2 regions of the Paenibacillus sp. RU5M genome follow, and region 1 is predicted to be linked to the other one. Evidence: riboswitches for the same ligand, from Rfam matches in the RefSeq annotation. Region 1 holds a riboswitch; the other holds the start of a gene.
What was found. A riboswitch is a leader RNA that binds a small molecule or an ion and turns the genes downstream of it on or off. The one in region 1 is predicted to bind FMN.

Region 1 (10,919 bases):
GTCGCAGTTAAGCATACCCCGTTTACAGCTACACTATCGCCAATCTTCAAGTCATTCATGATGGCGGAAGCTCCGATATTCAGGACCATCGCTTCGCCTTTCCGACCTATCCGCCGGATCTGACCGACTTCTTCCACCAAACCGGTAAACATGCTACCGCCTCCTTTATTTATTTCGTTATCGTTAATTCATTTATTCAGGCCAAACCGGAATTCCGCCAATGCTGATATTATCTCCAACTTGCTCAACTTCCAGCTGATGTAATTGAATCGCCTGACTCATGCGCTCTACACCCTCAAAGCGGAAACTGCCTGGTGTTTCGTATCCTCCGACAATTTTCGGAGCAATGAACATGAGCAGTCGATCTACCAACCGTGCTTCCAGCATGGACCCATTCAGTGTGCCCCCGCCTTCAAGCAGAATCGAACCAATCTCACGCTCACCGAGCTTGCTGAGTGCACTCAGCAGATCAACACGTGGTCCTGGACCACAACGTATAATCTCCACCCCATAGGCTTCCAGCCGCTCAGCCGATTCAGGGCTCGCCTCATCTGTTGTAAGCACCCAGGTTGGTGCAAGGCCATCCTTGACCATTTTGGAGCCTACAGGCAGACGTAACTTGGAATCGACCACGATTCGTACCGGGCTGATCCCTTCCACTTGCAAGCGAGTCGTTAGTTCGGGATTGTCTGCAATGACCGTTTCCACACCAACCATAATTCCTTGATGGCGATGGCGAAGCGCGTGTACAATCTCGCGAGCTGACTCGTTAGAGATCCATTTGCTGTCACCGCTACGCGTAGCAATTTTGCCATCCAGTGTAGAGGCCGTCTTCAAAGTTACAAAGGGGAGACCTGTTGTAATGTATTTGATAAATTTCTCGTTCATACGTCTTCCGCGCTCACGCAGCACTCCAACTTCAACTTCGATCCCTTGTTGACGCAGCATGCTGATCCCTCTGCCGGAGACTTGCGGATTCGGATCTTCGCAGCATACAACGACACGTTTCACTTTCTCATGAATGAGACGTTCGCTGCATGGTGGAGTCTTGCCATAATGGCTACAGGGTTCGAGCGTAACGTACACTGTACTGCCTTCAGCATCACTGCCCGCCATGTTCAGCGCATGAACCTCTGCATGACCCGTTCCCCGTTTGAGATGACTTCCGAGGCCCACGATACGTCCTTCTTTTACCACGACACAACCTACTACCGGATTGATTCCGGTCTGTCCTTGTGCCCGCTCTGCCATATCCAGCGCCAGCGCCATATAAAATTCATCATTAATCATTTCCAAGTCCGTTCACCCCACGGTTAAAATCTTAAGTTTAGACCTCCCTTCCAACAGAGAGGCATGTTCCATATCCAATAAGAAAAACGTCTATCGAAGTACTTCAAGGAAGCCAGACCGCGTTTAGCGGAAATTTTTCTTGCAATATCAGGAACATCATGCTTCGAAGTTTTTACTTTACTGATATTATAAAAAATCCCCGTCGAACAAACCGTTCGATGGGGATGATGAGAGACATGTGTCACCAGCAGTACTATTGATACATTGCCAACTACACATCGCCCAAAACTTCATTTTAGGCAAGTGAAAGCAGACACATACCTTAATGAACTTCAATTACAGGTAAAGAGCTTCTATGATGTGGCATATGTATGAAGATTGCCGGAAATAACCGGATTTCTCCCTGCACAGGAAATGAATTCGTCAAAAACTGTACAGCAACACTCCTGCGGAATGCGGCCCCTAAGGACTGCACCCTCTCCTTCTCCCATCCAGACTATACTGTCGGTTCTGGAATTACACCAGATCAGCCATCTGCCACAGGCAGACGGGTCACGGACTTTGCATCAATGCTGGATAGATATCCTCACATACTGCATCACCGCCGGTAGGGAATTACACCCTGCCCTGAAGGATTCGTTGCGTTATTAATTGGATGTTAGCACTTTAACGCCAAAAAATCAATTGTTTTTTGTTCCTTTTTGTCACATACTAACTTTTAATAAGCTTAAGTGTAAACAAAAACCGCTTCGCTCATTGCGAAACGGTTTACATACGTTTATTGATTAAGCTTCTACTACTTCAACTGTTTCCATTTTGTCGCGACCTTCGAAAGCGTCCACGAATTCCATACCTTTGGTTACTTTACCAAATACAGTATGTTGTCCATCCAAATGTGGTTGCGGTTGGTAGCAGATGTAGAACTGGCTTCCCCCTGTGTTACGGCCTGCATGAGCCATAGCCAAAGTTCCACGCTCATGTTTGTTCGGGTTGATTTCACAGTTAATTGTGTAACCTGGGCCGCCTGCACCGGAACCGTTAGGGCATCCGCCTTGAGCTACAAAGCCCGGAATAACACGGTGGAATACAAGACCGTTGTAGAAACCGGAGTTAGCCAGTTTCTCAAAGTTTGCTACTGTGTTTGGAGCTTCTTGATCGAACAAATCGATTACAACTTCTCCGCCGTTTGCCATTTTGATTTTCGCTTGTTTCGCCATATGTAAATGACTCCTTTCGTATTGACCATCGTTAATGGTGCCAGAACGCATGACCCTGGGCCAAGCTTTATAGCACTTTTCTTAGTGTACACCGAAAATGGATTGATCGCAAAATAATAAGCAAGATTTTTTCGGAATTTAGCCCTAAAGATGCAAAAGAAGACAAAAAAGGAGTGTCCTTTTTTGCCTTCTTCATATAGCGCTCCGCTATTTCTTCTTTAATTAACGGGTAACGGGCTGTTTTGCAATACGCTCAGGTACCAGATCATTCTGGATGATGTCTTGATACGTCTCACGGCGTACGACAACATCCCCTTGACCGTCTTTGACAAACACAACTGCCGGACGACGAATCCGGTTATAGTTGCTTGCCATAGAGTAGTTGTACGCGCCTGTGCAAGCTACTGCCAGCAGATCGCCGCTTTGCACTTTAGGCAGGTCCAGATCCCAGATCAGCATATCGCCGCTCTCACAGCATTTACCAGCAACAGATACCGTTTCCTGAGAAGCCTCATTTGCACGGTTTGCCAATACAGCTTCATATTTGGACTCATACAGCGCTGGACGTGGGTTGTCTGTCATTCCACCATCCACAGCTACGTATTTACGGACTCCTGGAATATCTTTGCTTGTTCCAACGGTGTAGAGTGTTGTTCCCGCTTCACCTACAATGCTGCGGCCTGGTTCAACCCAGATCTCAGGCACGGCATAGCCGATTTGAGCAAAATAATTTTTCACCGCATCCGTGATAGCTTTCACGTATTGTGAAACTTCAAGCGGTGTGTCTCCATCAATATAGCGGATACCGAAGCCACCGCCCAGATTAACCACTTTGAATGCCACGTTAAGACGCTCATACACATCTGCTGCAAACTCAGCAACGCGTTGAACGGCCATTTGGAAGCCTTCAACTTCGAAAATTTGGGATCCGATGTGTGAATGCACACCGAGCAATACCAGATTTGACTGCTTGGAAGCCAATTCAATGGCTTCAAATGCCGTTCCGTTCCCGATATCGAATCCAAATTTGGAATCCGTTTGTCCTGTCGAGATATATTCATGCGTATGCGCTTCAACACCAGGCGTCACACGCAGCAAAATGTTAACTTTGCGATTTTTGTCTGCGGCTACAGCTTGCAGCAAGTGCAGTTCATTGAAGTTATCCACAACGAAGCAGCCAATCTCTGCATCAAGCGCCATTTCGATCTCTTCCAACGTTTTGTTGTTACCGTGGAAATGAATGCGCTCTGCCGGGAAACCGGCTTGCAGTGCCGTGAACAATTCACCATCGGATACTACATCCAAGGAAAGTCCTTCTTCCGCAGCAAGGGCACACATGGCCATTACGCAGAATGCTTTACTTGCATAAGCAACTTGGAAACCCAGGCCTGAAGCACGGAACGCTTCCATGTACTCTCTGCAACGCTCACGAACTAATTGCTCGTCCACAACATACAGGGGAGTTCCAAATTGTTCTTTCAAGTCGGTTGTATCGACTCCACCAATTTCCAGATGTCCCTGTGCATTTATTTTACTTGTACCATGTAAATACATAATCTGCATTCCTCACTTTTTTATATACTGGAACAGCTGTTATTCCAATGATTTTACATCAGTATATCAAATTAGAAAATGAGAAGAATGGATTTTTCGGCAGATCATTTGTGTTTTTTACTTTTTTGCAGTTCCCCGTCTGGATCACTGTCCATTTTGGTATTGTCACGCGTTTTGTTGATCGAAGGACGTTTTTTATTTTCCAACAGCGGCAAACGGAACAAAAAGTTACCCAAAGCCTTTGCATTAAACGGTATGAACGGCCAGAGATAAGAAGAGTTGTAGGAGCGATGCAAAGTGAGCGCCACGATAATGAACGTCGTCCCGACAACGAATCCGGGAACCTTGAATATCGCCACAGCAACGAGCAAAAACAATCTGACCAACCGGTTTGCCAAACCAAGCTCATAACTGGGTGTTGCAAACATACCAATCGCGGCAATCGCCATGTAAAGTACCACTTCATTGACAAAATATCCTGTTTTTACGGCGATATCCCCGACTAAAATGGCCGCAATCAAACCCATGGCCGAAGCGAGTGGCGTCGGGGTATGGACTGCTGCCATCCGTAATAAATCCACCCCGAATTCAATAAGCAGGAACTGCAGAATCAGCGGGAGCTGGGCATTTTCATGAGGACCGATGAACTCCATTCCTGCTGGCTTAATGGCAGGGTCAATAACCATCAACAGCCATAGCGGCAACAGGAAAAGCGAAATCAGAATACCCCCAAATCGTACCCAGCGCAGATAGGTTCCCATAAAGGCGGTCTGTCTGTTCTCTTCCGCATGCTCACACAGGTCAAAAAAGGTCGTGGGCAGAATCATCACACTGGGTGAAGTATCTACAAAAACAACAACTCTTCCGTCCATCAAATGAGAAGCTGTCACATCCGGTCGTTCCGAATACCGAACTAACGGATACGGGTGCCAACCCTTGTTAATAATCGCTTCTTCAAGCTGTTTATCGGCAGCAGGGATGCCGTCGATATTCACTCGTTTGATTTTTTCACGAACGGAATCCACCTGAACCTTGTCCACGATATCGTCAATATATACAACACAGACATCCGTTTGCGATCTTCGTCCGACCTGCATAATTTCAAATTTTAATCCTGGGTCCCGTATTCTTCGGCGCACTAACGCCACGTTGGTCAGAAGTGTCTCCGTGAATCCGTCTCTTGAACCCCGCACCACTCTCTCCAGCGAAGGTTCCTCTGGTGAACGTACCGGATAGCTACGGGTATCCATAATAATAACGGAACGGTCCCCTTCGACAAACATGGCACTCATGCCTGTGAGGACCTTGTTGATAACGGCACTCATTTTCTCCACTCGCTCAACTTGAATATGAGGAATGTAACATTCGAAATACGACTTCAGCGCATGTCCGGACACTTGCTCCGGTGTAAGATAGGTTAGCCTTTTTAACACTTCAAGCAGAATCTCATCCTTCGCAAATCCAGTCAGCAGCAACAATCCAACGTGTTTGCCGCCTAAGACCATTTCCCTCATATTCACATCAAAGGACTCCCCAAGTCCCAACACTTGCTGAAGCGTGTATTTGTTATCACTCATGCGAGGGGATATATCGTCGTTTTCCTGCCAATATTCTACCGATTCCTCGATACTGTCAGACATTTCATTTTGCTTCTTCTTTTCGTAAGCCTTCTTTTCTTCTTCCTCCTGAATCTCATAAGGAGATTTATGCATCATCTCTTCGGATGTTGCTTCGCTGGATTCATGCCCGTCGTTGTCCGATCTTACGTCCATTTCCCATCCTCCTTAGGCCTAACGTTTTAACGCTGGTATACAAAAAAGTCAAACAGGGAGCCCGTCATCTTCCCCAAAATCATAGCAAGCAACAATCCAAACAAATACGATTTCATGCCCAGTCGTTTTGCCAGCACTGGCAGTACATTCAGCACTTCAGTCAGTGCCGCAGCAAGCAGACCGATGAACACACCGCAAAACAGTCCGATGATCGGGCTCAGCAACAGCGCTCCGTGTACCTTCCAGTGCCAAAAATCCGCAACAGTACCGAGCAGCGAACCTCCGATCAAGGCCCCTTCATACCAATGGGTTTTGTCATAGGATCGCGTAAGCTGAGCTAGTCTGGGGATCATATCAAGCACGAGAATAAGCGCAATCACACCGCTTCCTACCGCGATTCCCCCCGCAATGCCCAGTACAATGCTGATTGCTCCGTTAAGAACGCTCATCCGCATTCATCTCCCTGCGTTCCTCTTCATGCATACGTTCGGTTTCTTCAATCACAACATACTTGTCTACATTTTGCTGATATAGGAACATTTCCACTTCCAAAGGGGTAGGTTCTTCATTCCACTTTTTCTTGAATAAATGATTGAAGAACACAGCCATACCAAACCCGATCCCGAGGGAATACGCCACCTGAAACAGATATGGATGCTCATCCCGGCGGCCCGTAATCATCTCTACAATTCGAATTTGGACTTCCTGCATGTTTACGTCCGCATGAAAATTCATAATGGTCAATGCTGATCCAAAGAAAAGCAGCAGCCACACCAGGATGAACAGAGATTTGGAAGGTTTGCCACTTCCCACAACCACCTCAACAAGGGTATGACCCGATCCGATTAATTCAACGGTGACATCTGGCAAGGCACGACGGATCTCGGGGATGATCTGCAATATATCAATGAGGATCAGATTGCCGTCCTCCGGTCCGGGGCGCAGCAATTCAAGCTCAAGCAGCCTTCCTTCCTGTTCTTCGGGAGAGGTGAGCAAGTGAGCTACATCTCCAAGCTTGACACTTCGGCCCCTTTGGATGCGAATACGGCTGCGCAAACGAACATAGACCGTTGGAGTGGGTGTCAGGGACATCCGGAACACTCCTTTACTGCGTAATTTAGGTTAGTATTTGAAGAATGTGCAAATTTATTACATTCTGGTTGGAAAAAGGTTGGTTGGACCCTGCGGGCGCTTCGGGATGGATCGGCCATCGGTCGCTGTTATCCCCGGATTTCTTGAATCTCCTTTATCAAGGAGGAAATCCGGTGCTAAAGGCGAACGCTTCGCTCCTTTGTCCGATTCCATCCCTCCGCTGCTTGGGTCCCTTTTTTCCAAAGGCTGCAATAAACTCTCAGGGGTGAGGTATGAGGAGAAGCATCCAGACACTCCCACGTCAGACTAACCTTCCGATCTCTGTTGTCTCCAAATTTTCTTGATTGATTTCTACTAGTGTAGAAATTCAGAGACAAAGGCGAACGCTTCGCTTCTTCAGGTTTATTCTGCCGCTTCCGTTGCTAGTGTATTAAAATATACCTTCGAGGCTTCGCTCCTTTTGTCCGATTCCATCCCTCCGCTGCACGGGTCCCTTTTTTCCAAAGGCCTGCAATAAATGTGCAGTGAGGCGGTAATAGGAGATTTAATAGCTGGCTTAATTACAGCTTTTTCTCTATTACATTTCTTTTGTGGCTAATGCCACAAAAACAAAAAAAGCCGCTAATATAGCGACTTATTTAGAAGAGAAAATCTTATGGATTGTCTGATCAGGTATCTTTGGGAAAGCCTTACGCATCGTTGTTAGGACTTCCTGTGAAGATGTTATATTTGAAGAAGGAGTGATTTGGATTACTTCAATATCTTTGGGGAACGGATGGAAATAGCGCATGTACACAAAAACAAGAGCTGTGATCATCAGCAGGACGGATAACAATACTTTCATTTTTTTGTTCAATGTTCAATACCCTCCTTAATTCTCAACTCCACTTCTCTTCTGAACTTTAACGGGGTGATTTGCATGGTTTTGCGAAACTGATTGATAAAATAGCTCGTGCTATTAAAACCCACTTCATAAGCAATCTCGGTATGCTGTGTTCCTGGAGTTGCAACAACTCCACACTCTTTTGGTTGCGATAATCGATAACATACTGCACGGGTGTTGTCTTCAACATTTGTTTGAAATAACGACATGTTTCCGAGCGGCTTAACTGACCGGCCCTCGCAATGTCCTCCAATTGGATTGGTTCGGCGAAGTGCAGGTGAATCCATTCGACCATATCCTTCATTCGCCTGCTTCTGATGATTTCGGATGGATCATATTCCAGCGCGTATCCACTTGTAATCAGATGTTTCCATATCGTCAAAAGGCTTGAAGCCACATTCATTTCGTAAAATGGAGGCTGCTCATCCAAATCCTTTTTAACATGCCGGATGGCGTCGAGGACTTGAGCTCCCCAGGAAATTTCCCTTTTGATATGAAGATAAGGTAAATTGGTTGCTGAGATATAAGGATGAACATACTTCAAATATAACTCGGATGGCACAACAAAATGCGGAGATACATTATAATGATATTTATCTGTGCGATATTGATATTATTATAGGCTATTTCATTTGAATATAGCACTATTCTTATATTTAAGGTGAAGGTGCTTTCCATGAAAATATCTATTCAAAGATCTAGAAAATCAGGCCTATTCTTCGTTCTTACAGGTGCGATATGCTGGGGCATTGGCGGAACAGTTTCACAAAAACTGTTTCAACAATACGGAATTGAAGTCAACTGGTTTGTAACGGTTCGACTGCTGATTGCGGGTATACTGCTTCTGACGGTTCAATCCTTTACAACAAGGCGCTCGCAAATTTTCGATATGTGGAAGCAGAAAAAAACAGCCTTGCAGCTAATCATTTTCGGATTATTCGGGATGCTCGCTGTTCAATATACGTACATGGCGTCTATTCAACATGGCAACTCCGCAGTGGCGACACTACTTCAATATCTATCACCAGTCATGATCATAGTCTATATGATCTGGCGAAAACAGGCTGCTCTAAGCAGAAAGGATGTTGCATCAGCGATTCTGGCTCTGAGCGGGTGTTTTCTCCTGCTCACCAATGGTTCTCTCTCCCAATTGTCTGTGCCTTTACCCGCAGTATTGTGGGGGTTGTTATCCGGAGTTGCCGCTGCCTTCTATACCCTCTACGCCGTGAAACTGATTGAAAAGTTTGATTCACTCGTTGTGGTAGGCTGGGCAATGATTATCGGAGGCGCTGCACTAAGTCTCATCCACCCACCATGGAAAATGGACTTTGCCAGCTTGCGTTTGGAAACCTACGGATATTTGGCCTTTACCATTATTTTAGGGACGATGATTGCATTCTGGTTCTATATCGAAAGTTTAAAAAGCCTGACAGCCAAAGAAACAAGTCTTATAGGAAGCGCGGAGCCGCTTGCTGCCGTTGGCACCACTGTTATCTGGTTGCATGTACCCTTTGGGTTATTTCAATGGCTGGGAACCGTATGTATCATTGGATTAATATTATTGTTGCAGTCGAATCGCCCCAAACCCATTCAGGTCAACGACAAATAACCTTCTTCGCATATTAACGCGCGATAGAAGGTTGTTAGTTGTCGCATATTGGTAGTTTAACACCCATATTGTTGTCAGCAATCCAAAATCACTGTGCGATCTGGTCGCGGATGGATTGAAGTATTTTTTTCTCCAGTCGTGACACTTGCACCTGGGATATACCCAGCCTGCTAGCGACCTCGGACTGGGTCTGATCCCGGTAATACCGGAGGTATACAATCAGCCGTTCCCTTTCGCTGAGACCGCCAATCGCTTCGTTTAGCGCAAGTTTGTCAAACCACCGTTCCTGAGACTCATCGGCAATCTGGTCCATTAGTGTAATCGGATCGCCGTCATTCTCAAACACCGTCTCATGTATGGAGGTCGGCGGTTTGTTGGCTTCCTGAGCAAATACAACTTCCTCTGGGGTTACCCCCAACTCCGCGGCTACTTCCTTAATCGTTGGAAGACGGTCGAGGTGTTTGGAGAGTTCATCCCTTTTTTTGCGGACTTTATTCGCCATTTCCTTGAGCGAACGACTGACCTTAAGCGTGCCGTCATCCCGCAGGAAGCGCTGAATTTCTCCGATAATCATCGGGACAGCATAGGTGGAGAATTTCACATCATAACTGAGATCGAATTTATCCACCGATTTGAGCAGCCCGATACAACCAATCTGGAACAGATCTTCCGGCTCATATCCCCTGTTCATAAAACGTTGTACGACGGACCAGACGAGTCTGATGTTGCAGTTCACCAGCGTATCCCGTGCGACATGGTCACCCGACTGACTGAGCGCAATCAGCCGTTTGACCTCGGCATCGTCCAAATAGGTCTGTGAAGACTGTTTCACTTCAGCATCCATAAGACTACCAACCCCTAATTATACAATGCTTTCTTGGATTCAATCCTTTTCTTCATCTTGATGGAGGTGCCTCTGCCGGGCTCACTGCTGACTTCGAATTCATCCATGAAGTTTTCCATAATGGTGAAGCCCATGCCCGAGCGCTCAAGTTCGGGTTTGGACGTATACAGCGGCTGTTTGGCCAGTTCAAGATCTTCGATGCCTTCACCACGGTCTTCCACAATGATGGTAATCATGTCATCCCGAATCTCGGCTTGAATGGACACGACACCTTCCGCATTGTTGTTGTATCCGTGGATGATGCTATTCGTTACGGCTTCCGAAATGACCGTCTTCAGATCGCTAAGCTCGTCCATCGTAGGATCAAGCTGGGAGATGAAGGCAGCAACCGTCACCCGTGCGAACGATTCGTTCTCCGACTTGGCCGCGAATTGCAGATTCATGAAATTTGTCCCCGTTCCTTCATTCATGAGACGACCTCCAGACCCGAGAGAGCAGTTCCCTCATTTTCGTAAATCGGCATAATCTTGAACAAACCTGACATTTCCAGCAAACGATACACTGGCGGATTGACATCACAGACAACCATCTTGCCGCCTTTATTCTTAATGAGCTTGTATCTTCCCAAAATGACACCCAGACCCGAACTATCCATGAA
Region 2 (10,919 bases), on a different contig from region 1:
GGACGTTTCACCTCTTCCGCAGCAGTAGAGACCGCATCGAAACCAATGTAAGCGAAAAATACCGTTGCCGCCCCTGCGGTTACTCCTGAAATACCAAACGGAAGGAACGGTTGCCAATTATCCGGCTGCACATAGAACACACCCACACCGATAAAGATCAGCACCACGATAATTTTAATCGCTACCATGATTCCGTTGGCACGAGCAGCCTCTTTCACCCCTCGGGTGAGCAGGAATGTAATGATTAACGTAATCACCGCTGCGGTGATATCAAAATAGGTTCCTTTTTCAGGACTAAATGCACTAGTGAGCGCATGGGGTAATTGCAACCCGAATCCAGACAATAACGTTTGAAAATATCCAGACCAGCCGCTGGCAACAGCCGCACTTGCAAATCCATACTCCAGAATAAGATCCCATCCGAGAATCCAGGCAATGACTTCGCCAAAAGCGGTATAGCTATATGTATACGCACTTCCTGAAGCAGGCACACTGGATGCAAACTCCGAGTAACACAATGCAGCGAAAGCGCAGATAATACCTGCCAGCAGAAAAGAAAGTACCAAACCGGGACCTGCATATTTTGCGGCAGCAACACCAGTTAATACAAAGATACCCGTACCGATGATCGCACCTACCCCGAGGGTCATCAGATCAAGCGGACCCAGAACCCTCTTCAACATGTTGCTTTCGTTATCTCCGGTGGCAATCGGTTTTTTTCTAAATAGGGAAGATCGATTCTGGTTTTGGTTCATACACAGTTTCCTCTCGTATTGAAAATGATGAAAGTGTCTCTTTACTTCAAATATTTTGTTTGAGTCATCTGTTCTATGAAAAAGTCCTTTGTTCTATCTTACCGATCAACTACAAAAATCTATCGATTTCTACACTTTGTCGCGTTGCTTTGTTAAATTTATTTTTGGGTGAAGGTATATTTTGTGCGTTCTCGACGAAATTTATCATGATCTGTTGGACAGGGGAGAATATGAAAATCGATTTAAAAGAAAACTGCGTATAATTTATATTATGCGCAGTTTTTTAACAGCTTTTTCCTTTACCAAAACATCATAAACTTGTTGTTACATGCAACTGTGCAATACAGTGCCTTTTCGCCTCTTTTTGCGGTTTATCGCTTGCTCCCCTGTCATGACGTACCATGAACAGGTACGCCAAAGAGCCGCATATTCCTATGCGGCCCATCACTTGTAACGCCATTAGATCTATAAGCCAGATAAGAACATCCACTCTATTCATTCCGGAAGAGAATCACTCTTTCACTCACACGGATCATCTAACTTATGAAAATACAATTCGCTCTGCATCCGACATCTGATATTGAGATAGCAGATATTCCTTGCTGTCTAAAGCCTTCCGCCGAACCTCGTTCAGATCGACATGCAGCAGCTTGCCTTCGCGCTTCACCGGCCGACCTGCTACAAACACGGTATCCACATTGGATGGATTGGCAAATTGAACGATGGCTCCAACCGGATCATGCACCGGGAACAAGTTAAGATCGGTGGTTCGGATCATAATCAGATCTGCTTCTTTACCTGGCGTAAGTGTACCGATCTTCCGCTCAAGTCCCAGAGCCTTCGCCCCAGCAGAAGTTGCAAATCTTAGAACTTGACTGGATTGAAGATTAAGCTCGCCAGGCATTTCACCCTGCAGCAAAAGTTGTTCATTTTCACGGGAACGTTCAGCTTGAAGTGCAAATTTCATCTGGGAGAACATATCCCCACCCGTCGATGTTACAACATCGACTCCGAGCGTTGGAGTTCCTCCATTTTCAAGGAAGTACCCCGTTGCCGGATACCCATGCCCCATCATCATCTCTACTTCTGGTGTGACGGACAGTGAGGCGCCGCTATCGGCCAACATTTTATACTCATCCGTATCCATCGTATTTCCGTGTACGACGTTCAGACCTGGGCTCAGTAAACCAGCCTCATACATTTTACTTATCGAACGATCTACGGATCCCCAGCTTCCAAAGCCAACATGCATTGAACATATCGCATCAAGCTCTTGAGCAAGCTGAATTTCCTTCACTGTGGTATCCCAATGGCTGAACTCCGGACCACGAATTGCAAGGCCGAACGTGAGAAGCTGATCCCGTGAAGAAAAATACTGTTCCTTGACTCTTCTCACATCATTCGAATACGTCAGCTTGCTCTCTCTGTTCCAGTAGGGCGTCTCACCCGGTAGACCATAAGCGAACACCGACCGAATACCCGCATCCTGAAGTCCGCGAATCAGTTCATCCGTATGCTCCGGGGAATACGGCATACTCCAGTCAAGCACCGTGGTCACTCCTGCATTAAGCGCTTCCAAAGAACCGAGCAAATTGGCGATATAGCTGTCTTGTGGCCGGAGTTTACTTCCCATCGCTCCATAGTAGAGATTCTGCAGATAGACCGGAAGTGACCAGTTGGTTCCCGCTGTTTTTACAAGTGATTCCCATACATGCCGGTGCGTATCTACAAGTCCAGGGAGTATGATCATCTCCGATGCATCTATTACTTCCGCTTCAATACAACTCAGGTCGGGCCGGATAGCAGTTATAAGAGAATCCTCAATAAGAACGTCCGCCCGTTTATACTGACCCACCGACGAATCCATAGACAATACACAACCATTTTTCAGTAGATAACTTGTCCCCACAAGACACATCTCCAATCATTGTTTTTTGTTGAATATACGCTTGAATCCCGGATGTTAATCTCTGATGATGAAATGACTAGCTGAAATATTTTAAGTATATAACTATTATATAGAAGAGGATGGAAACATTCAATTTTGATTACAAAAAACCATTGAACATTTCCCGGTTGTCGAAAAGTACCGCAAATCACTCTGTGCATACTCCTTACTCTCATACACTTTACTCTTGCTGCTGATCATTCTTCTGTTTTGCCCTAAATCTTCTAACCTTCATCAGATTACCACACATCTTGTCATCACAATACTTCTGGGTTCTGCTGCGCGTATCGTCATAGAACATCCAGCGACAATCCGCATTGTCACAGATACGAATCCTTCCCCCATCCCCTTCAACTACAGTGATGGCAAAATCGGCTGCAACCTCCGCCATGACCTGCTGCCATTGATTTCCTACAGGGATAAGCGAAAGATTCAGTCCCTCATCTCCAGCGTTCAGTCTTCTTATTACCTGACCTTCCTTCATCATGGCGTTTAGCCATTCCAGGTCTTGGTTCGATAATGCATTTCCGCCAGATAAACGAGTTGCAAGAGCCTGCAATTCATTTCTGAAGTTCCTCAGTGCTCCCTCCTCTTCAGAAGAAGCAGGTACAGATGCATTCAGTTGCCATTGTTTGAGAAATCCTTGCTGCCATTCGGTTTTGCCAAGCCTGTCCTCTGAACGATCCCCACCACGCCAGTCATGGTAATCACTGTTCACAAAATCAGTCCATAGTCTATCCATACGTACCTCCGCTAAAATGTAACTACCTAGATTCAAAAAGATAGTTACAAACATTCATGTTTGGGTTATATTAATTGTAACCACATTTAAGCACTTTAGCTAGTTACCATGAATTCATTTTAGGGAGGAAAAATCAATGACTACAACAGCAACAGAACTATTGCTCATTCAGAAAGATGATACCTGGGATCAATGTAACTGGATTGTACCTTTATCCAAGGCACTCGAAGGACTGACTGCTGAACAAGCAGCCTGGGTTCCATCAGCCGGTGGATTAAGTATCTGGCAGTTGGTTAACCATATGTATTACTATAATCATCGCTTGTTGAGTCGTATTCAGGGCACAACACCCTCTGGTGCACCTGCCGAAAACAATGAATCCACCTTCGGAGATCCGGGCGACCCTTCTGATACTGCTGGCTGGAGTGTACTTGTGCAAAATACAACGCAATTAGCCAGACAACTTCGTGATCAGCTCGCTTCATTAGAAGAATCCGATCTTGAAGCCCCGTACATGGATACAGATGAAAAATGGGCACATGAGCTTGCCCGCTGGGTACTCCACGATGCGTATCATGCAGGACAGATTGTATTATTACGCAGACAACAAGGAAGCTGGAATATCATATTCTAAAAAAACACTTGAACTGCTAGCGCTTACAGGAATAAGATGGACTTATTAATGTTACAGCTTGTTCAATACACAATATAATTGAATAGGATCTTCGGGGTAGGGTGCAATTCCCAACCGGCGGTGATGTTCTTCGGAACCAGCCCGCGACTCGCTGTTTGACCCGATGTAGGGATTCAGCGACTGACTTGGTGTGACTCCAAGGCCGACGGTAAAGTCCGGATGAGAGAAGATCAACACATTGACATGCCGTTACGGAAAGGCTTATTTTCGTACGGCATGTCAATGATTGAGCCCCCGTTTATTTGGTGTATACCAAAACGGGGGCTTTTGTCGATTTTGCCAACTGAAGATTCCGTGTTCTGACGAAGGAGTCCTGAATATGGAAAAGACACAACCTGCATCAACAGTTTACCGCAAGGAACGAAGTAATACCGGATTCTGGCTCGTCGTGCTCGGCGCCGCCCTTTGGGGTGTAGATCCACTGTTCCGTATTATTTTGCTCAAAACGATGACCTCCACGCAGATTGTACTGGTGGAACATATTATTGTCAGCCTTGTGGCGATTCCCGTGTTATGGAAGTTCCGGGCCGATCTGAAAAACCTGCGTGCTCGCCACTGGATTGCCGTGATATTTATCTCCTGGGGAGGATCTGCTCTCGCCACGGTATTGTTCACCCTGGCACTTACGCATAACGATCCCAACACCGTTTTGTTATTGCAAAAGATGCAGCCGCTATTTGCGATTGTTCTGGCTAAGCTGCTGCTGAAAGAAACATTGCCTCGCCGCTTCGGTGGACTGTTTATCATTGCACTTGCAGGAACATACCTGCTCACGTTTGGATTTACCCTTCCCCTTGGCAACTGGGACAATTGGGTTCATGCAGGTAGCCTGTTATCACTGGGTGCAGCTGCATTGTGGGGCGGTTCAACAGTTATGGGGCGGCTGATGCTGGGGCAAACCCGTTATGAAACGGTCACCTCTCTGCGCTTTGTCGTAGCCTTGCCACTGCTGATCTTTATGACGTGGAACGAAGGTGCTGCCTGGACATTCCCTTCCGCTACAGGTGAACAGGCGGCTGTAGCACTTAATATTCTGGGTCAGGCATTACTGCCAGGGTTACTGAGTCTTCTGTTATATTACAAAGGGCTCTCCTCCACCAAGGCCTCAGTCGCAACGCTCGCAGAACTGAGCTTCCCGATGGCCGGTGTACTGGTAAACTGGATTGCATTCCGCACATTAATTACATGGGAGCAACTGGTGGGCTTCATCCTCATCTGGATTGCCCTATTCGCCATCTCCAAACAGCAAGAACGATCAGCGACTCCGGCTGACGGTGCACCAAAGCTCCGTACGGATTGAATTTTATATAAAAGCAAATCAATTAAGGCACTGGACATCCTTTGAGATGTTCAGTGCCTTTTGTCTTTTCGCTATTCCGGTGGTACGATGACTTATGGAATAGTAGATTAAGTCAATTTAGAGAGGAAAGATCATCATGTCTTCGTCTTCATCATTTTCGTATACATCTTACGATGCTATAGGTTTGGCTGAATTGGTTCGCGCACGGGAGATATCTCCTGTCGAATTGCTGGAAGCGGCGTATGCACGCCTGGAAGAAGTGAACCCGCAGCTCAATGCAGTCATTCGTACATATGAAACACGTGCACGTCAGGAAGCGAGTATAGTTCGCCCGGGAGAGCAGCCCTTTGCCGGCGTGCCCTTGTTATTGAAAGATATCTCTCAATCCCTGGAAGGTGAAATTCTCACCTCGGGTTCTCGTCTTCTCAGTGAGCATCGGGCACAGCGGAATTCTAATTTCGTTTCCCGTCTGCGCGATGCAGGCTTCATTATCATCGGACATACCAATACACCGGAATTTGGCCTGAAAAATATTACTGAGCCCCGTCTTCACGGTCCAAGTCGAAATCCATGGAATATTAATCATTCGCCAGGTGGTTCAAGTGGAGGCGCCGCAGCTGCAGTAGCCTCGGGTATTGTACCCCTTGCGGGAGCCAGTGACGGTGGCGGTTCCATCCGAATCCCTGCTTCATTCAGCGGCTTGTTCGGACTAAAACCTACACGAGGACGGACACCTGTTGGACCAGGAGTTGGTCGTCAGTGGCAGGGTGCTTCGATTGATTTTGCCTTGTCCCGCTCCGTTCGCGACAGTGCTGGTTTACTGGACACACTGCAAGTGATTCAGCCCGAAGCTGCGTTTCATGCTCCCCTCTTTCCAGGCAGCTACTTGGCTGATATGAACTATCCTCATCAACGCAAACTGAAAGTCGCTTACACGACAGCTTCGCCTGTAGGAACACCTGTGAGTAATGAAGCCAAAGAAGCTGTATATAAGACGGTTTGCTGGCTGGAAGAACAAGGTCATGAGGTTGAAGAAAAGCTGAGTCCGGTTAATGGAGTCAAATTGATGGAGAACTATTACATGATGAACAGCGGCGAAATGGCGGCGATGATCTCTTCGATGGAACGTTCTATGGGCAGATCATTAACATCTGATGATATGGAGATCGAGTCCTGGGTTCTGACTGAAGCCGGCAAAAAAGTATCCGCTGCCGAATTCGTACATAGTCTGGCTGAATGGGATGTTGCCGCAGCTCAGATGTCCACATTGTTTGAACGCTATGATTTTTATGTCACACCTGTCAATGCTTTTCCGGCACCCAAAATCGGCGAATTGACACCTCATGATGAACAAATTCAGCATCTGATGCGTATTAGCGATTTGGACAAGATCCAGCAGCAGCAGTTGATTTATGAGATGTTTGAACCAAGTCTTACCTACACTCCGTTCACTCAGCTCGCGAATCTGACGGGTCAACCCGCCATGAGTGTTCCTGTGCATCTGACTCCTGAAGGCCTGCCCATGGGTGTACAGATTATGGCAACCAAAGGCCGTGAAGACTGGTTGCTTCATCTGGCTGGTCAGCTGGAAACATCCGAACTATGGGTCGGCATGAAGGGTAATCCACTGTTTCCAGCATAAACGCTGAATACAACCTGTATCATTTTCAATGTGAGCCTTATGTTTGCCAATGTGCATGAAAGCCATGTCAGCTCCGCATACTGAAAGCAAAAACTGCGGAGGAATGTGACGAATGAATATGAATACAACGGAACGCCATAAACAGTCTGTTCGTATCCCGGCCAAAACGGGTTATGCCGTCAAGGTAAATAAAGGTTCATTAATTCGTGTGACCGATTTGGAGGGTCAGCAGGTCGTTGATTTTGTTGCATATGATGCTCAAAATGCCAATAATCGATTAGACCCAGGTGTAACGATGGACGTACTGCGGTCCTACCGGATCAAACCAGGACAGTCCGTGTATTCCAATCAATATCAGCCGTTGCTTAAGATCGTTCGTGACACGGTTGGTGTTCATGATTTTTTTAACTCCGCCTGTCGTCCGGAAATGTATGAAGTATTATATGACAAAAAGGATCATGCCAGCTGCTATCATAACCTAAATCAGGCTCTTGAACCGTTCGGGATCTTGCCACCGGATCAGCATTATCCATTTAATCTGTTTATGAAATCGGTTGTAGATGATCTGGGCAAGATTGATGTCGTAGCTCCTGATTCGCGTGCTGGTGATTATGTGGAGATGGAGGCATTGACCGATCTGGTTGTCGGTTTATCCGCCTGCCCATGTGAAGAAAGCTCATGCAACGGATATCATTGTACAGCCATTCAGCTGGATGTAGAGTCCTTATTAGATTAAGCGACGCACAGCTTGTTCTAATTTGCTCCAGACGGGAATACGATGACTTGTACCCATATGTGTGTGACTTACCGGTACAATTCGTCGAACCCGTTAAGGAGTGAACGCGTATATGTCTGTACTGTTTAGTTATATTATTCTGGGAATCTCACTATCCGCTCCAATTGGTCCGATCAATGCCGCTCAGTTGGATCGCGGAGCCCGCCACGGATTTATGCATGCCTGGATTCTGGGACTGGGAGCCATGTTTGCCGATTTGGTGTACATGCTTCTGATCTACTTTGGAGTTGCCCATTTTCTGGACACACCTTTCATGCGCTCTTTTCTTTGGTCTTTTGGCAGTTTTATTCTGGTGTATACCGGTGTGGAAACACTTTCCAAGTTAAAAGACGGTATCCAAACCTCTTCTACAGCAGAAGCGAGGGTTGGGAAATCTTTTGTCTCTGGCTTTCTCATGGCCCTGTCCAATCCCCTGAATATTTTATTCTGGCTCGGCATTTACGGCTCTATCCTTGCTACAACCGTGAAGCATACCGACACCGCTCATCTGCTACTATACAGTTCTGGTATTTTCATAGGAATCCTTGTCTGGGATGTCATCATGGCTGGCATGGCTAGTCGATTTCATAAACGCAGCAACGAAACCGTTTTGCGCTGGATCTCCATTATCTCAGGGATCTGTCTGATCGGATTTGGCCTGTACTTCGGTTTTGAAGCAGTACGATCTATCTTTTTCTGACATAAAAACTACACTGGACAGTCACCCAACGCCATCCGCATTAATACGTTAACGGTATCATGTGGAATGGAGTTGGGGAATCCATGGCAGAGCTGTACAGTGCCGATGAAATAAATGCATCATTCAAAGGTCTGCCCGAATGGCAGCAGGACGCTTATTCAAAATTTTCCAATATGATTGCAGATGAGGATAATACGTATCCTTGTGTACCCGGACGGATGGGTTTTCTCTCCGGACATTTGAGATACGGATTCACCAGGGATCCGCGTACACAAGCTTCTGCTGAAGACATGGCGGAATTACTTAGTCAATATGGACCCGTATCCCGGGATACGGGACATTATGCTTCTTTGGTTGTCATTTGCGAGACACCGGATGATTTGAGAAACAACACAACAGTTGAGCAGTATCAGTCCTTGTTCTGGGAGATGCTTAACCGGGTAAGTTCACTGGATACTGCCTCCTGGCCTGAACATATTTCGACCGATCCGCATGAAGCCACATGGGAATTTTGCTTTGGCGGGGAGCCTTACTTTTGTTTCTGTGCCACTCCCGCGCACGAACTTAGAGCCAGTAGGCACTTCCCTTATCTTATGTTTGCTTTTCAACCACGGTGGGTGTTTGAATCGATTAATGACAACACACCTCTTGGGAAGAAAATGAAAACCTTGATTCGTAAGCGTTTGGCTGCCTATGATGCCGTTCCTGCTCATCCTTCGCTCATGTGGTATGGGGAACAGGATAATCTGGAATGGAAACAATATTTCCTGCCCGATGACGAGCAGGCCCCTTCCAAATGTCCTTTTATGCGCATGAAGCAAGCCATTAGTAAATTAACGAAATAGCTGATACGAGACACTAATTCAGGATTTTGATGGCTCAGTAGATGGCGAAGGTTGCGGTTTTCGTACTTTGTTTACAATGTAAGTAATCAAGGCTATCAATACAACAAGACCTATACTTGCCAGCAGACCTCTTCTGCTGGCTTTTTCCATAGCCGTGCCAGCAACTGCTGCAAGTATAAGGACCATGGCGATCCATACTTTGATGCGATTCCAACTTGTTGGCTTCATTTTCTTGATATACGTGATACAAATCAGAAGCCAGGTATACATTAATACCAAGCTGCCTGCGGTTGTTACATATTCGAATAGGCTCTTAGGCATCCATAACGCCATGAGAGTAGAAAGAATTAATCCGGCCGCTGTGCATCCTAATGCATATAGGGGCATGTTCTTTTTTCCCCAAGTCTTCGTAAACATCTTCGGTGCATCTCCGTCTTCACCCAATTTAACCAACATGGACGTAATCGCATAGATTGAAGCGACCATCGTGGAGAACCCGGCGATAATCAAAATTCCATTGAGAATATGAACCACGACCGTAAATCCAATCGATGACATCGCTTTGACGAGAGGACTCTCGTCTGGTGTTAATTTAGCAGCAGGAACCAGAAGAAGGATTAAGGCAATCGCCACAACATACAGCGTACTGACGGTTAATAACATCACTCTGCCTGATTTCACTGCATCTTTAGGTTCTTTCAGCTTGGCTGCCATTAAACCCATGACCTCAATCCCGGCAAAGGCAAAAAAGGCATAAATAAACCCGGTCCACACGCCTTTTATTTTGTGAGGGAACCATTCATTCGTTATTTTCTGCGGCGTAATCTTCACATCTAACCAGCCCAGACAAGCCGCTGCTGCAATCGCGATAAAAGCAACCGTTGCAGCTAACTTGATTACGGCGAGTACATTTTCTGTTTGAGTTAACCCTTTGGCTCCCAATGCGGCGATGAACAATCCAATACATGCGTATACTGCCACAAACACCCACAACGGAAACTTGGGAAACCAAAATTGAGAGAATAATCCGAGAGCAGTTAATGAACTGCCCATGATCAGCATTTCGGAAGACCAATACATCCATCCGCTTCCGAAACCGGCCCATGGGCCGAACGCTTCACCGGCATATGTTCGAAAAGCCCCTTCTTTCGGATCTTCTGCCGTCATCTGAGCTAATGCTCCAAATACAAAATAGGTCCCCGCAGCAGCCAGCACCAAAAGTACAAGCACGGATAAACCGGACCAATGAATAGCCAGACTTGTTCCGAGGAAAAATCCGGTTCCCAGCGTACACCCTGCTCCAAATAAGGAAAGACTAATCCAGCTCAGTTTCTCTTCTTCTTTTTGATGCACATGACTTTTCATATGTATCCTCCTTCATGCGTACCCCATTACGGTTTACATATGATGGAGGTTTTATGTCATTAAGGTAAAAAGAAATGAAACTGACTTAAATAAGTTTACATAATAATGTTTACGTTAACTATACCTATTTCTTGCCTAACAACTGTTGAAGAT

Region 2: it holds a riboswitch for FMN, as region 1 does, so the genes downstream of both, CRO25_RS18755 (DMT family transporter) here and ribD (bifunctional diaminohydroxyphosphoribosylaminopyrimidine deaminase/5-amino-6-(5-phosphoribosylamino)uracil reductase RibD) in region 1, are expected to answer to the same signal.

Annotation. Positions count from the first base shown of each region.
Region 1 is NZ_OBQM01000001.1:308,355-319,273, reverse strand. It holds gene ribE (riboflavin synthase) at 1-152, opposite strand, end outside; gene ribD (bifunctional diaminohydroxyphosphoribosylaminopyrimidine deaminase/5-amino-6-(5-phosphoribosylamino)uracil reductase RibD) at 193-1,296, opposite strand; FMN riboswitch at 1,766-1,929, opposite strand; gene CRO25_RS01595 (peptidylprolyl isomerase) at 2,076-2,507, opposite strand; gene lysA (diaminopimelate decarboxylase) at 2,730-4,061, opposite strand; gene CRO25_RS01585 (spore germination protein) at 4,166-5,776, opposite strand; gene CRO25_RS01580 (stage V sporulation protein AB) at 5,860-6,288, opposite strand; gene CRO25_RS01575 (stage V sporulation protein AA) at 6,269-6,925, opposite strand; gene CRO25_RS01570 (hypothetical protein) at 7,560-7,781, opposite strand; gene CRO25_RS01565 (AraC family transcriptional regulator) at 7,778-8,095, opposite strand; gene CRO25_RS01560 (DMT family transporter) at 8,485-9,417, shown strand; gene sigF (RNA polymerase sporulation sigma factor SigF) at 9,506-10,261, opposite strand; gene spoIIAB (anti-sigma F factor) at 10,276-10,731, opposite strand; gene spoIIAA (anti-sigma F factor antagonist) at 10,728-10,919, opposite strand, start outside.
Region 2 is NZ_OBQM01000006.1:160,806-171,724, forward strand. It holds gene CRO25_RS18735 (amino acid permease) at 1-755, opposite strand, end outside; gene CRO25_RS18740 (amidohydrolase family protein) at 1,297-2,664, opposite strand; gene CRO25_RS18745 (CGNR zinc finger domain-containing protein) at 2,885-3,445, opposite strand; gene CRO25_RS18750 (DinB family protein) at 3,582-4,079, shown strand; FMN riboswitch at 4,163-4,314, shown strand; gene CRO25_RS18755 (DMT family transporter) at 4,459-5,439, shown strand; gene CRO25_RS18760 (amidase) at 5,576-7,081, shown strand; gene CRO25_RS18765 (urea carboxylase-associated family protein) at 7,194-7,817, shown strand; gene CRO25_RS18770 (LysE family transporter) at 7,930-8,556, shown strand; gene CRO25_RS18775 (YqcI/YcgG family protein) at 8,640-9,401, shown strand; gene CRO25_RS18780 (amino acid permease) at 9,420-10,766, opposite strand; gene CRO25_RS18785 (glycoside hydrolase family 2 TIM barrel-domain containing protein) at 10,891-10,919, opposite strand, start outside.